One region of the Streptomyces sp. NPDC091377 genome, then DNA from elsewhere that is predicted to be linked to it. Evidence: riboswitches for the same ligand, from Rfam matches in the RefSeq annotation. Region 1 holds a riboswitch; each other region holds the start of a gene.

What was found. A riboswitch is a leader RNA that binds a small molecule or an ion and turns the genes downstream of it on or off. The one in region 1 is predicted to bind cyclic di-AMP.
Region 2: linked by a shared signal. The riboswitch ahead of ACIQNG_RS07715 (LysM peptidoglycan-binding domain-containing M23 family metallopeptidase) and the one ahead of ACIQNG_RS34540 (M23 family metallopeptidase) in region 1 are both predicted to bind cyclic di-AMP.
Region 3: linked by a shared signal. The riboswitch ahead of ACIQNG_RS04630 (C40 family peptidase) and the one ahead of ACIQNG_RS34540 (M23 family metallopeptidase) in region 1 are both predicted to bind cyclic di-AMP.

What each region holds. Positions count from the first base shown of each region.
Region 1 covers NZ_JBIVUE010000024.1:58,868-63,518, forward strand. Annotated here, with positions in the region: gene ACIQNG_RS34525 (GNAT family N-acetyltransferase) at 1-540, opposite strand, end outside; gene ACIQNG_RS34530 (HPr family phosphocarrier protein) at 789-1,070, shown strand; gene ACIQNG_RS34535 (GntR family transcriptional regulator) at 1,321-2,010, opposite strand; gene ACIQNG_RS34540 (M23 family metallopeptidase) at 2,248-3,021, opposite strand; cyclic di-AMP (ydaO/yuaA leader) riboswitch at 3,034-3,197, opposite strand; gene ACIQNG_RS34545 (M16 family metallopeptidase) at 3,643-4,651, opposite strand, start outside.
Region 2 covers NZ_JBIVUE010000003.1:3,647-8,297, forward strand. Annotated here, with positions in the region: gene ACIQNG_RS07695 (aspartate aminotransferase family protein) at 1-395, shown strand, start outside; gene ACIQNG_RS07700 (helix-turn-helix domain-containing protein) at 484-1,140, shown strand; gene ACIQNG_RS07705 (DUF6126 family protein) at 1,137-1,271, shown strand; gene ACIQNG_RS07710 (tyrosine-protein phosphatase) at 1,354-2,151, opposite strand; cyclic di-AMP (ydaO/yuaA leader) riboswitch at 2,601-2,798, shown strand; gene ACIQNG_RS07715 (LysM peptidoglycan-binding domain-containing M23 family metallopeptidase) at 2,803-3,816, shown strand; gene ACIQNG_RS07720 (SGNH/GDSL hydrolase family protein) at 4,073-4,651, shown strand, end outside.
Region 3 covers NZ_JBIVUE010000002.1:94,506-99,156, forward strand. Annotated here, with positions in the region: gene ACIQNG_RS04610 (8-amino-7-oxononanoate synthase) at 1-559, shown strand, start outside; gene ACIQNG_RS04615 (DUF397 domain-containing protein) at 689-913, opposite strand; gene ACIQNG_RS04620 (helix-turn-helix domain-containing protein) at 923-1,780, opposite strand; gene ACIQNG_RS04625 (ATP-binding protein) at 1,994-2,452, shown strand; gene ACIQNG_RS04630 (C40 family peptidase) at 2,718-3,191, opposite strand; cyclic di-AMP (ydaO/yuaA leader) riboswitch at 3,195-3,403, opposite strand; gene ACIQNG_RS04635 (hypothetical protein) at 3,752-4,060, opposite strand; gene ACIQNG_RS04640 (ATP-dependent Clp protease proteolytic subunit) at 4,068-4,651, opposite strand, start outside.

The DNA of each region.
Region 1 (4,651 bases):
GACGCCGTCCTCGAAGCTGCGCTTCTGGGTGTACCCGGCGTCCGTGAACACCTTGATCATCTTGGTGTTGGCGGGCAGCACCTCGGCGGTGAACCGGCGGATGCCGCGCTCGCGCGCGACGGCGGCGATGTGTTCGAGGAGCGCGGAGGCGACCCCCCGGCCCTGGTGCGCGTCCTGCACCAGGAAGGCGACCTCGGCCTCGTCGGCGGGGGCGGAGGCGGGCATCCCGTCGGCGCCGACACGGTCGTAGCGGACGGTGGCGATGAACTCGCCGCCGACGGTGGCCGCGAGCCCCACCCGGTCCACGAAGTCGTGGTGGGTGAAGCGGTGGACGTCCTTGGCGGAGAGCCTCGGGTAAGGCGCGAAGAAGCGGTAGTACTTCGACTCGTCCGAGACCTGCTCGTAGAAGCTGACCAGGCGGTCGGCGTCATCGACGGTGATGGGCCTGACGCGCGCGGTGCCGCCGTCGCGCAGCACGACGTCCGCCTCCCAGTGGGCGGGGTACTCGTGCCGGTCCTGCCGGTCCGCCGACGTCTGCATGGGCCCCAGAGTACGGCTCGCCTACGACAACGGCGCGAGGCCGTCCGGGGGGACGGCGGCGGGCCTGTGGGGTTCGTGGGCGGGGGGTGGTGTCGGTGCCGATGCCGGGGGGCAGGGCCAGGGAGCGATGGGGCCGAGCGGGCCGTGGTCCGGGGGGTCGCCGGGGCCCCCGGACGTACGCTCCTGGCACGCCCCACGATATGGAACACTGGTCTAGACAACCCGAGCACACTGAAGGGCAGCATCGCATGGCTGAGCGCCGCGTCAACGTCGGCTGGGCCGAGGGTCTCCACGCCCGCCCCGCCTCCATCTTCGTCCGGGCCGCCACGGCTTCCGGGGTTCCCGTGACGATCGCCAAGGCCGACGGCGACCCCGTCAACGCGGCCTCCATGCTGGCCGTGCTCGGCCTGGGCGCCAAGGGTGGCGAGGAGGTCGTCCTGGCCTCCGCCGCCGAGGGCGCCGACGCGGCCCTCGACCGCCTGGCCAAGCTGGTCTCGGAAGGGCTTGAGGAGCTTCCCGAGACCGTCTGAAACGGTCCGCACGTCCGCCCCCGCGCACGACGGGCGGCGGCAGCGGACGCCGAAGCCGCGTCGCCCCAGCCGGCGACGCGGCTTTGTTGTGTATTCACCCGGCACGCGTCGGCCGGGTTTCCCGCCCCTACCGATCCACGGCTCGCGTCATAAAGTCCGCGCCGCGCATAAGCAAGGTCACGGCACGCCGGAAAAGGGCAACCGAAATAGCCGCCCTCGAATTCCCTCTTCTTTGTATACGGCGCTTTTGTTAAAGCCGCTGGCCCGTCATGTTTACGGGAGGTTGCGAAGTCCTCACACGGTCCTGGCTGCCGCCGGGGAAGCGGAGGCGGTGGGCGGACGTGGTGCGCTCGGCGTGCAGCGCGGTGAGGGCCCGCGCGCGTTCGGCGTCCCCGCGCGTGACGGCGTCCACGATGGCGCCGTGCTCGGCCCAGGACTCGTGGGGCGCGGCCGGCACCTCCACGGCGTACATCCAGGCGATCTTGTGCCGGAGCTGGGTGAGCATCGCGACCAGGGAGGGGCTGCCGGACGACTGGGCCAGGGTCTCGTGGAACCAGCTCCCCAGGGAGCGCAGATCGTCACTGCTGCCCCTGCGGGTCCGTTCCTGGCCGAGCCGGACCAAGCCGCGCAGCACCTTCAGATGGGCCTCCGTACGCCGCTGTGCGGCCCGCGCGGCGGCGAGGGGCTCCAGGAGCGCCCGCATCTCCAGCAGGTCGGCGGCCTCCTGCTCGGTGGGTTCCGCCACGCACGCGCCCGCGTGGCGCCGGGTGACGACGAAGCCCTCGGCCTCCAGGGTGCGCAGGGCCTCACGGACGGGGACGCGGGAGACGCCGTAGCGGCGGGCGAGGACTTCCTCGGTGAGCCGGGCGCCGCGTTCGTAGACACCGGCGATGATGTCGTCCCGGATCGCCGTGCACACCGAGTGCGCCGGAATACGCATGACCGACCTCCGCCTTAATCACCGCGAAAACTCCCACGATCGACGTGTGGACAGTGACTCTATTGCAATGAGCCGGAATTTCCGATGGCGGGCCGGATTCCGGGGATATTTTTTGGACAGGGCGGCTGTCCGAAACGGCAAAAGCCCCGGCTCGGGGAGCCGGGGCTTTTGTCACACCGTGCAGGCGCGCGAAGAGGTGGAACGTCAGAACGCCACGCCGTCAGAGGGCCGAGGCCGTCAGAGGGAGACGCCGCGCGCGCGGAGGTAGGACAGCGGGTCGATGTCGGAGCCGTACTCGGAGGTGCTGCGGGCCTCGAAGTGCAGGTGCGCCCCGGTGACGTTGCCGGTGTCACCGGCCAGGCCGATCTGCTGGCCCGGCTCGACGACCTGCCCGGCCGACACGCTGATCGAGGAGAGGTGCGCGTACTGGGTGTACGTGCCGTCATTCATCTTGATCACGACTTGATTGCCGTACGCGTTGCCCCAGCCGGCCTCGACCACGGTGCCGGAGCCGACGGACTGGATGACGGTGCCCACGGAGGCGTGGAAGTCGATGCCGGTGTGGCTGCCGGAGGACCACAGGCCGCTGTTGGCCTGGTAGCTGGTCGACACGTACGAGCCGCCGACCGGGGAGACGAAACGGTTCAGGCGCTCGCGCTCGGCCTCGCGGGCGGCGCGCTCCTCGGCCTCGCGCTCCCTCTCGGCCTGCTCCACGGCCCGCTTCTTGGCCTCGGCCTGGGCCTTCTTGCGGGCCTCGGCCTCGGCTTTCACCCGGGCGGCTTCCATCTGGGCCGACGCCTGGGCGTCGATCTGCTCGGCGACCGAGTCGTCGATGCTGATGACGGGCGACAGACCGGGCTGCTGGGCGGGCTGTCCCGCGGCCAGTGCCGGGGCGGCGAAGGTGCCGACGACCCCGGTGGTGGTGAGGGCCGCGACCCCGGCCGCGCGGGCGGTGGTGCTCTGCAGACGGGTGGGTCGCCGGTGCTTCCCGGTGGCGCGAGTGAACGCCATGAAGTGGCTGGTCCTTTCCTTCCCTCTCGCCTACCGGGTTAGCTGACGGGTTCGGAGCAGGAAGGTCTCCTACGGACCCCCTCGCTCACGCGCGGGCGTCCGATTCACCCCAGGGACTGCGATGGGTCCCCGGCTCCCCTTTGGCTCGCGCCTCAGGGACTCGGCGATGGCTGTCCGGTGCCGCGGATGCGGCGCGCTGCATGACGAACAGCCGGGATGACGCTAAGGCGGCGATCATTCGAACCCCAAACAGATCCGCGTTTTTGTTGCGTACGCCACAGTGCAGACAGGCAACCTCTCCCCCAATTCGGACACCTCGCGGGCCGCTTCGGGCCCGGTTCGCGTTCGACTCGGGTTCGACTCGCGCCCGACTCATGCTCGTCCCGGGCTCGTTCCCGGGCTCGTTCCCGGGCTCCTCTCAGGCACGTGCCAGGTTCCTCTCGGGCTCCTCTCGGGCTCGTCTCTGGACGCCTCAGAACGCCTCTGGGCGCCTCAGGACGCTTCGGAGTACGACGCGAGGGCCCCGGGTGGCGTCTCCCGCCACCCGGGGCCCTCGCACGCGCGTACGGCATGTCGGCCGCCGTCCGAGCGACCGCCCTGCCGGGCGGCCCGCCCGGTCGCCTACTCGGCGGCCACGACGGTGACTTGACCGATCCCGAGAGCCTCGACGGGCTCCTTGATCTGAGCGGCGTCACCCACGAGGATCGTCACCAGACGGTCCACGGGGAAGGCGTTGACCACGGCCGCCGTGGCCTCCACCGTGCCGGTGGCCGCGAGCTGCTGATAGAGCGTCGCCTGGAAGTCGTCGGGCAGGTGCTGCTCGACCTGGTCCGCCAGCGTGCCCGCGACCGCCGCTGCGGTCTCGTACTTGAGCGGCGCCACACCCACCAGGTTCTGCACGGCGACGTCCCGCTCGGCGTCGGTCAGGCCCTCCGCCGCGAGCGTGCGCAGCACCGTCCACAGGTCGTCCAGGGCCGGTCCGGTGTTCGGCGTGTCGACCGAGCCGCTGATGGCGAGCATGGAGACGCCCGTGCCGTCGGGAGCGGACCGCAGGACCTGCCCGAACGCCCGGATCCCGTACGTGTAGCCCTTCTCCTCGCGCAGGACCCGGTCCAGGCGCGAGGTGAGCGTGCCGCCCAGGCAGTACGTGCCGAGCACTTGGGCGGGCCAGACACGGTCGTGCCGGTCGGATCCGACGCGGCCGATGAGCAGCTGGGTCTGCACGGCCCCGGGCCGGTCCACGATGACGATCCGGCCGGTGTCGTCGGCGCCGACCGACGGCACCGGGCGCGGCGCGGCAGAGGAGCCCGTCCAGGCGCCCAGCGTGTCCCCGAGCAGCGTGTCGAGGTCGACACCGGTCAGATCGCCGACGACCACGACGGTGCCGGTCGCGGGACGCACATGCTTCTCGTAGAAGGCGCGTACGGCGGCGGAGTCGATGCCGGAAACCGTGTCCTCGGTGCCCTGGCGCGGGCGGGACATGCGCGAGGTGGGCGGGAACAGCTCCTTGGACAGCTCCTTGGCCGCCCGGCGCGAGGGGTTGGCCAGCTCGTGCGGGATCTCGTCCAGGCGGTTGCGCACCAGCCGCTCGACCTCGCTGTCCGCGAACGCGGGCGCGCGCAGGGCGTCG
Region 2 (4,651 bases), on a different contig from region 1:
CCGGCGACCTGCTCAGATCCCGGCTGGCCGCGCTGGTGGACACGTACGAACTGCTCGCCGACGTACGCGGGCGCGGACTGATGATCGGCATCGAGTTCGGGAGGCCGAGGTCGCTGACGCTGCGCGGGCGCTGGACCATGCTCCAGACGGCCCGCAAGGGACTGTTCGCGCAGATGGTCGTCGTGCCGCTGCTCCAGCGCCACCGGATCCTCACCCAGGTCTCCGGCGACCGTCTGGAGGTGATCAAACTGATCCCGCCGCTGATCGTCGGGGAGAAGGAGGTCGACCGGTTCGTGGCGGCCTTCACAGAGGTCATGGACGACGCGCACCATGGAGGCGGACTCATCTGGGAATTCGGCCGGACGCTCGTCAAGCAGGCGGTGGCCAACCGGTGACGCTCCGCGCCTCCACCCGATCCACCTCATTCTTGTCTCAGAGGCAAGGGATTTGCCTCTGAGGTAAAGAGTGCGGCTCAATGGAGGCATGAGCACCGCACGCGACGTCGAGCCGGGCCCCGGCCCCGAGGCGCCGGACCCCGGGTCCGCCGCGCCGACCGAGCCGCTCCCCGCCGTCGCCCCCCGGCTCCGCGCCCTGCGCCGCAGGTCCGCGCTGACCCTGGAGGCGGCGGCCCGGGCCGCCGGGCTGTCACCCGCCCACCTCTCCCGGCTGGAGACCGGTGGGCGCCAGCCCTCGCTCCCGATGCTGCTCGCACTCGCCCGCATCTACGGTACGACCGTCTCCGAACTGCTCGGCGAGTCGGTCCCCGACCGGGACGCGGTCGTGCGCGGCGGCCGGCAGGACCCGACCGAGGCCGGTGGCTGGACCTACTGGCAGGCCGGCGCACCCGGCCGCGGTATGCAGGCACTGCGCGTGCGGGTCCCGTACGGCTCCCAGGGCGACCTCGTCCGGGTGCACCCCGGTGAGGAGTGGCTCCATGTCCTCACCGGGCGGCTGTGGCTGCGCCTCGGCGACACCGCCCACCGGCTCGGCCCCGGGGACAGCGCGCACTTCGACTCGCTGACCCCGCACCGGATCGCCGCCCGCGACCCGGAGGGCGTCGAGCTGCTGTTCGTCCACACCCTCTTGCAGAGCCCCACGGCCGCGCTGTGCCTCGGCCCGATCACGGGAGAAACGCGATGAGTGAGATCAAGGCCACCAAGCCCAAGGAGAAGCGGCACCTCGGGATCTGGATCCGGCTGTTCATCTATGTCGCCGTCGGACATGTCTTCGCCGCGTTCCTGTACCTGCTCTTCGAGGTCGGCGCGAAGTAGCCGACGGGAGCCCTGAGGCCCCGGGTGCCCTGAGGCCCTGGGTGCCCTGCGGCCCCGGGGCGTCGCCCGGTCATGGGGCCGCTCAGTCGAGGAGTCGCTCCCGCAGCCGTTCCCGCAGCTCGGGTGTGACCCGCAGGCCGCGTTCCAGATAGGCGTCGACCCCGCCCCAGGTCCCCTCGATGGTCTCGAACGCGGCCTCCAGGTACGCGGCGCGCGCGTCGAAGAGCGGGCTGAGCAGTTCCATCACCTCGGGGGAGTAGGCCGAGGCGGAGCTGCCGCTGCGGTGCACCTTGTAGCGCCGGTGGAGGGCGTTGGACTCCAGGTAGTCGCCGAGGATCGCCTCGCGCTCCACCCCGACGGCCAGCAGCGTCACCGCGATCGACAGCCCCGCGCGGTCCTTGCCGGCCGCGCAGTGCATCAGCGCCGGGACGCTGTCCTCGGCGAGCGCGCGCAGCACACGCGCGTGCTCCGCGTTGCGCTCCTTGACGATCAGGCGGTACGAGTCGATCATCCGGTTCTCCGCCTGCCCGCCGGCGAGCAGCCCGCGGAGCTGGTCCAGATCGCCGTCGCGGACCATCTTCCAGAACTCGGCGCCGTCCGCCGGGTCGCTCAGCGGCAGATTCACATTGCGCACCCCGGGCAGCTCGACGTCCTGGCCCTCCAGGAGCTGGTCCGCCGCGTTGCGGAAGTCGAAGATCGTGTGCAGCCCGAGGGAGGAGAGGAACGCGGTGTCCTCGGCGGTCGCGTGGGCGAGATGCCCGCTGCGGAACAGCACCCCGTGGCGTACCCGGCGGCCGTCCTCGGTGGGCAGTCCGCCCACGTCACGGAAGTTGCGCACTCCGGCCAGCTCGGGTTCGGTCGACGGGATCTGCTGCGTCACGGGGGCTCCTCCCAGTCGGCTCACCGGCCCGGCTGTGTCGCCGTCCGGCAGGGGGCTCCGACGATACGACATGGCCTCGCGAACCGGCCGCACGAACCGGAGGAACCCCGGCAGGGGAAGCCTGTGTGTTCCCTGTGCACCTCAATACCCCTCTTCCTCCCCTATGCATTGTCTGGGACTTCTGTCCGAATTGATGGCTTTAATAACAACTCGCTCTGGAGTAAAGGGCGGTGGAGCGGGCCCACGTGAGCAGCGTCATACCCGTGACCGTGCGTCGCACGTCATGTCCACGTAATCGAGGTGCGCCTCAAGGGCCTTTGAGGAAAACGACCCGTGCCATCTCGACGCAGGGTGACCGGTGAGCGGTGCCGTGGATCAAGAAGGTGGCCTTCGGGTGGAACCTCCTGCTTGTTCCTTCGCGTCTTGGTCGCTTACGTTCGCCACCGAATCCGGACGGAACGCCGAATCCTGCCGCCGTCCGGAACGCACATCAACCCACCCGTGACCGGCAGGAGCGGGGGACCCACAGGACTCACCGCCTGTCCCGGTCTCCGGAACAGGCTAGGGGTCAAGCCGCGTCTGCGCACGTGGCCGGGCATCTCCAGCCCGCACCCGACAGCTCACCTCGCAGGCGCCGGAGAGGAAACCCCTATGCCCGCGAAGGGTAAGCACCGCCGTACCAAGTCCCTGAGCCTCACCCGCTCCATCGCGGTCGCCGGAACCGGTGGCGCCGCACTCGCCCTCCCGCTCATGGGCGCGACCGGGGCGTACGCCGCACCGGGCCAGTCCGTCGTGGCGGCACCGCAGTCGGTCTCCCAGCAGAGCGCCTCGCCGTCCGTCTCCCCGTCCGCCGGGCAGTCCGCCTCGCAGACGTCCGAGAAGCAGTCCACCACCCGGACCTACTCCGTGAAGGTGGGCGACTACCTGGCGAAGATCGCCGACGAGCAGGACGTCAGCGGTGGCTGGCAGCGGATCTACGAGGACAACCGCGAGGCCGTGGGCGCCGACCCGTCGCTCATCCACCCCGGCCTGAAGCTCACCCTCGGCGGCAAGGCGTCCGGCGCCGCCGCGAGCGAGACGAAGCCGTCGGCCGCCCCGGAGTCCGCCGAGGCGCCCGCGTCCTCCGGCTCCACACGCTCCGAGGAGTCCACGAAGTCCACGGAGTCCACGGGGACCTCGCAGTCCTCCGAGGCCACCGACACGCAGGCGTCGGCCCCGTCGCAGTCCGCCGAGACCCCGTCCACCGACACGGCCGCCGCGGGCGACTACAGCCTCCCGGTGTCGGGCTCCGTGGGCACCGCGTACCGGATGTCCGGCAGCATGTGGTCCAGCGGCTACCACACCGGTGTGGACTTCTCCGTCCCGACCGGCACCTCCCTCAAGGCCGTCGGCGCCGGCACGGTCGTCTCCGCCGGCGCGGGCGGCGCCTACGGCAACCAGGTCGTCCTCAAGCTCGCCGACGGCCACTACGCCCAGTACGCCCACCTGTCCTCGCTCTCCGTCTCGCAGGGCCAGACCGTGACCGCAGGACAGCAGGTCGGCCTCTCGGGCGCGACCGGCAATGTGACCGGCCCGCACCTGCACTTCGAGATCCGGACCACGCCGGACTACGGCTCGGACGTCGACCCCGTCGCCTACCTGCGCTCGCTCGGCCTCTCCATCTGACCCGAGGCACCCGCCGCGCATCATCCCGAAGGCCGGACCCCCGATCCCCGGGTCCGGCCTTCGGCAGGTCCGCAGCCTCGCGGGCCACCACCGCCCGGGGGCCGTCAGGGACCCTCGTGGTTATTCCCGAAGTGACCCCTGTGGATCCGTGGCTCATCTCACCGCCCGTCAACCCCGTATTACGGTCGCGTAGGTCACATTCGAAGAGGAATCATGGCTCGATGTGGCAGACGATTCGAAGAACGACAGCAGATCAGTGATCGGGTCGTACGTGGCGCTGGGGGACAGCTTCAGTGAGGGTGTCGGTGACCCCGGCCCCGACGGGGCGTTCGTCGGCTGGGCCGACAGGTTCGCGGTGCTGCTCGCGGACCGGCGACCGGAAGACGACTTCAACTACAACAACCTCGCGGTGCGAGGCAGGCTGCTGGACCAGATCGTGGCGGAACAGGTGCCGAGGGCGCGGGAACTCGCCCCCGACCTGATCTCCTTCTGTGCCGGCGGCAATGACATCCTCCGGCCGGGCAGCGACCCGGACGACGTGGCCGAGCGCTTCGAGCGCGCGGTCGCGGTGCTGACCGAGGCGGCCGGAACCGTGCTGGTGACCACCGGCTTCGACACGCGCGGGGTGCCGCTCCTCAAGCATCTGCGCGGCAAGATCGCGACGTACAACGGACATGTCCGGGCGGTCGCCGACCGGTACGGCTGTCCGGTCCTCGACCTGTGGTCCCTCAAGTCCGTCCAGGACCGCCGGGCCTGGGACCACGACCGGCTCCATCTCTCGCCCGAGGGGCACACCAGGGTGGCGCTGCGCGCCGGGCAGGCGCTCGGTCTGGAC
Region 3 (4,651 bases), on a different contig from region 1:
GCTGGTGGACGACGCGCACGGCCTGGGCGTACTGGGCGACGGCGGCCGGGGCGCGGCCCACGCGGCGGGCCTCGCGGGCGCGCGGGACGTGGTCGTGACGGCCACGCTCTCCAAGTCGCTGGGCAGCCAGGGGGGCGTGGTGCTGGGGCCCGCGCCGGTCATCGACCATCTGGTCAACGCGGCACGGACGTTCATCTTCGACACCGGGCTGGCCCCCGCGGCGGTGGGTGCCGCGCTGGCGGCCCTGCGCCTGCTGCGCCGCGAACCGGAGCGGGCCGCGCGGGCACGGGCGGTGGCCGCCGAACTGCACTCCCGGCTGACGGCCGGGGGGATGGCGTCGGTCCGGCCGGACGCGGCGGTGGTGTCGGTGCGGGCGCCGTCCCCGGAGGGGGCCGTGCGGTGGGCGGCCGAGTGCCGTGCCGCCGGGCTGGCGGTGGGCTGTTTCCGCCCGCCGTCCGTGCCCGACGGTGTCTCGCGGCTGCGGCTGACGGCCCGCGCGGACCTCTCCGGGGAACAGGTCGACCATGCGGTCCAGGTCATCGGCGGGACGCGACCATGAGTCGGTGACACGGTCGAGAGACGCCGAGCACGCGCCCGGCCGGTCGGCCGGGACCCGCGATGACCGGGACGGATCGGGAACGGGCTCCGGGATGGGTGCCTCGGTGGTGTCCTCCGGGAGCGACCCGACTCAGCGGAACGCGGTCGTGAAGCCCGCCCAGCTCTCGGGGGAGAAGAGCAGCGCGGGTCCCGCCGGGTTCTTGGAGTCGCGCACGGCGAGCAGACCGGCCCAGGGGCCCCGGCCCGGCCGGGCCGTCTCGACGCAGTTGTTCGCGCCTGTGCTGTAACTGCTGCGCAGCCATCGCACACCGTGCAGTCGGTCACTCGCAGATACATGTCGAGGCAGTGCTGTCATGGTGCCTCCCTATACGCCGTCATTCATTCCGGCGATGTAGTCCAACGAATCCTCTGGGGAAAGGGCGTGGAACTGAAGGGTGCTGAAGCCCTCGCTGTAGGCACCGAGGTCTTCTCTCCCTTCGAGATAGAGGCTACTCGTCAAGTGGTCTAGAACAACCACGTCCAGATCGGAGGTGCTCGAAAATGAGAAAATAACGAAAGGACCGGTGACGCCGATGTGCGCCCCGGCGGAGAAGGGCAGTACTTGGAGGCGCACTTGGGGCAGCCGCGCGGCCTCCGCGAGCCGCTCCCGTTGACGGGCCATCACCTCGGGCCCACCCACCTCCCGGTGCAGCACGGCCTCGTCCAGCACCGCGTGCAACTCCAGCGGCGGCTCGGCCCGTAGCACATCCTGCCTGGCCAGCCGTACCTCCACCAGCGCGTCCAGCCGCTCCTCGTCCAGCCCCTCCACCGCCGCCCGGGTCACCGCGCGGGCGTACTCCGGCGTCTGGAGCAGCCCCGGCACCACGGTGGTCTCCAGCGTCCGCATCGCGGTCGCCTGTGACTCCAGACTGATGAAATCCCGGTACGTCGGCGGCAGGACACCGCGGTAGGCGTGCCACCAGTGGTGCCGCCCGCTTTCCTCCGAACCGGCCAGCACCAGCAGCAGTTCGCGCAGGTCGGGATCGTTCACCCGGTACGCGTCCAGCAGTAACCGCACATCGGCCGGTTTCACCCCGCTGGCGCCGGTCTCGATCCGGCTGACCTTGGACTGGTGCCAGCCGACCAGAGCGGCGGCCTCACCGCTGGTGAGCCCCGCGCGGGTGCGCAGGGCGCGCAGTTCCGCGCCCAGTTTCCGGCGGCGCACCGCGGGACCGTGCTGCATGGGTTGCTCCCTACTCCTTCCGGGTCGTCCGAATACGGTCTGCCGTCGCAGAGTTCACCGCTTCGAGCGACAGATATATGCATATCTTGGTGGATCGCCACCGAGACCGGCGTGCTGATGGCAGGCTGACGACGTAGCACCAGTCCGGGACCGTACTCGAACCATCCGCCTCCGTGTCGGACTGCGGTTCCGGGGGAAAGGGACGGCGTCGTCATGGCAGATCCTCTGGAAGCGTCCATCACTCTGCCGAGCGATCCCGCCTCGGTGTCGGCGGCCCGCGGTCATGTGGTCGACACCCTGGTCGAATGGGGTCTGCCGGCAGACTCGGACCTGGCGGACACCATCCGTCTGATCGTCTCGGAACTGGCCACCAACGCCGTACAGCACACATTCGGTCAGTCACCCACCTTCACGGTGGATCTGATGGTGGACCATGACGACCGGGTGCGGGTCGGGGTGACGGACAGTCATCCACGATTCCCGAAGCGGCTTCCCGCGGCGGTCCAGCAGGACAACGGCCGCGGCCTGGTGATCATCCGCTGGCTCGCGGCGGAGCACGGCGGCAGGCTCAGGGTGCATCCCACCCGCGAGGGCGGCAAGACGGTCGCCATCGAACTGCCCTGGTCGATCCCGGCCCGCCCGGTGACGACGGCGGGCCGCAAGAAACCGTAGCGCGGCCCCGCGCTCCCCGATGGCCCCGCGCTCCCCGATGGCCACGCCGAGCGGCGCGCACGTACGGCCGCCGCGCGGCCCGACGTACGGGCCTGGCATACGGGAGCCGACGTACCGGCCGACATGCGGACGGGGCGCGAACGGGGCGCGAACGGGCCAGGACGGCCCTGCAAGCGCGCAGGGCGGGTCGTCCGCCGACGACCCGCCCCCAGCCCGTCCGAGGCCGTGACAGCGCGTCAGGACGCTCTCACGGCCCCTCCGGGAGTCACTTCACGCGCCCGTACCAGACACTCCTGGTCCAGATCTTCTGCAGTCGCACCACGTCTCCGGTCTTCGGTGAGTGCCAGATCTTCCCCTTACCGGCGTAGATGCCCACGTGGTAGATGCTGGAGCCCGAGTGGAAGAAGACCAGGTCACCGGCCTTACGGCTCTTGGCCGAGATGTGCTTGGTCTTGTTGTACTGCTGGGCGGCCGTGCGCGGCAGCTTCTTGCCCGCCTTCTTGAACGAGTACTGCGTCAGCCCCGAGCAGTCGAACCGGTTGGGTCCGGTGGCCCCGTACCTGTAGGGAGCACCCTTCTTCGAGGCGGCCACCTTGAGCGCCTTCGACGCCGGCGCGGCTGCCGCCGCCTCGGTGGCGAGTCCGGGTGCCACCACGGTGCCGCCCACGGCGGCGAGGGTCAGGGCCGAGGCCGTGCCGGCCCGGACCATGAGAGACGGGACACGATTGAGCGCGGTCATGCGCAACCCTTCGTCAGCCGCCTGTGAAGGATGACCTGTCGGATTCGGGCTGGCGAAGTGGCCCGGCCGCCCGAAGGCGGCTTCACCCCAAGGACCGCTCGGAGCCGGGAAAAGCGCTCCGACGACCCGTCTTGCCTGGGTCCTCCACTCCTGCCGATCCACTCCTGTCGACCGGGCATCCGGGCGGCGGCAGGATTCGGCGTCCGCCCGGACCGCCCCGCCGCGGTGGCGGGGTCTTGTCGTCAGTCAGGGATCTTCACCTACGTGTGTCCGAAAATCCCAACGGAACCGAGTATTTGTGTTGTTAGTCACCACTCGTCCGTTCGGGTGGACATCCTGAGATCCGAGCGCGTGTCAGAGTGCGCGCACGCCCCGGACCTGCAACGGAGCCCCGCGTTCCGCGCCGTCAAGGGTGCATTGCGCAACCGCGCCGGTGCTCAGGAACGACCTGCTCATACGCCAATAGGAGGTACACCGTTCGGTCCGTTTGAACGCGCGCCCCGGCGTACCGGGGTGAGCCCGTACCGACCGGTTCCGGGTGTACGTCGGCCGCCGTCACGTCAACTGTCGGAGCGCGGAGGCAGGGTCACCCGCGCCGCGCGGCGCTCGCCGTCCAGGACGCGCAGCGCCCGCGCGAGCGTGGCGGGCTGCATCTCGCTCTCGCCCCGGTGGTGCATCAGCGCGAGCGCGTCGCGCAACTCGATCGTCCGCGCCACGAGCGCCTGCGCGGCCCGCAGCGCGCCGTAGGTGTCGGTGTGCCGCGCGGGATTGATCCGGCCCAGCAGATCGACCGCGTCCAGGTAACGGTCGATCAGCTCGCCCTCGGCGCGGGTCAGCGCGGGCAGCGGCGGGTGCTCCGGTGGCAGCATCCGCCCCTCACCTCGCGTCCGGCGTCGTCGGCGCGCCCTTGCGGCTGCTGATGATCCGGTCGACCAGACCGTACTCCAGCGCCTCCCGCGCGGTGAGCGTCTTGTCCCGCTCGATGTCCGCGCCGATCTGCTCGGGCGTACGCCCCGTATGCCGTACGAGGATCTGCTCCAGCCGTACGCGCACCCGCTCCAACTCCGCCGCCTGGATGACGAGATCGCTCGTCCGCCCCTCGATCGGCTCCGGCAGCGACGGCTGACGGATCACCATACGGGCGCCGGGCAGGGCCATGCGCTTGCCGGGCGTGCCCGCCGCCAGCAGCACCGCCGCCATGGAGCCGGCCTGGCCCAGGCAGACCGTCTCCACGTCGCAGGTGACGAAGCGGATCGTGTCGTAGATCGCCGACATGGCGGTGAAGGAGCCGCCGGGGGAGTTGATGTACAGCGAGATGTCGCGGTCCGGGTCCTGGTGCTCCAGATGCATGAACTGGGCCATCACGTCGTTCGCCGCGATGTCGTCCACGGGGGTGCCGAGGAAGACGATCCGCTCCTCCAGCAGCTTCCCGTACGGGTCCAGGGTCCGCCGGCCGTCGC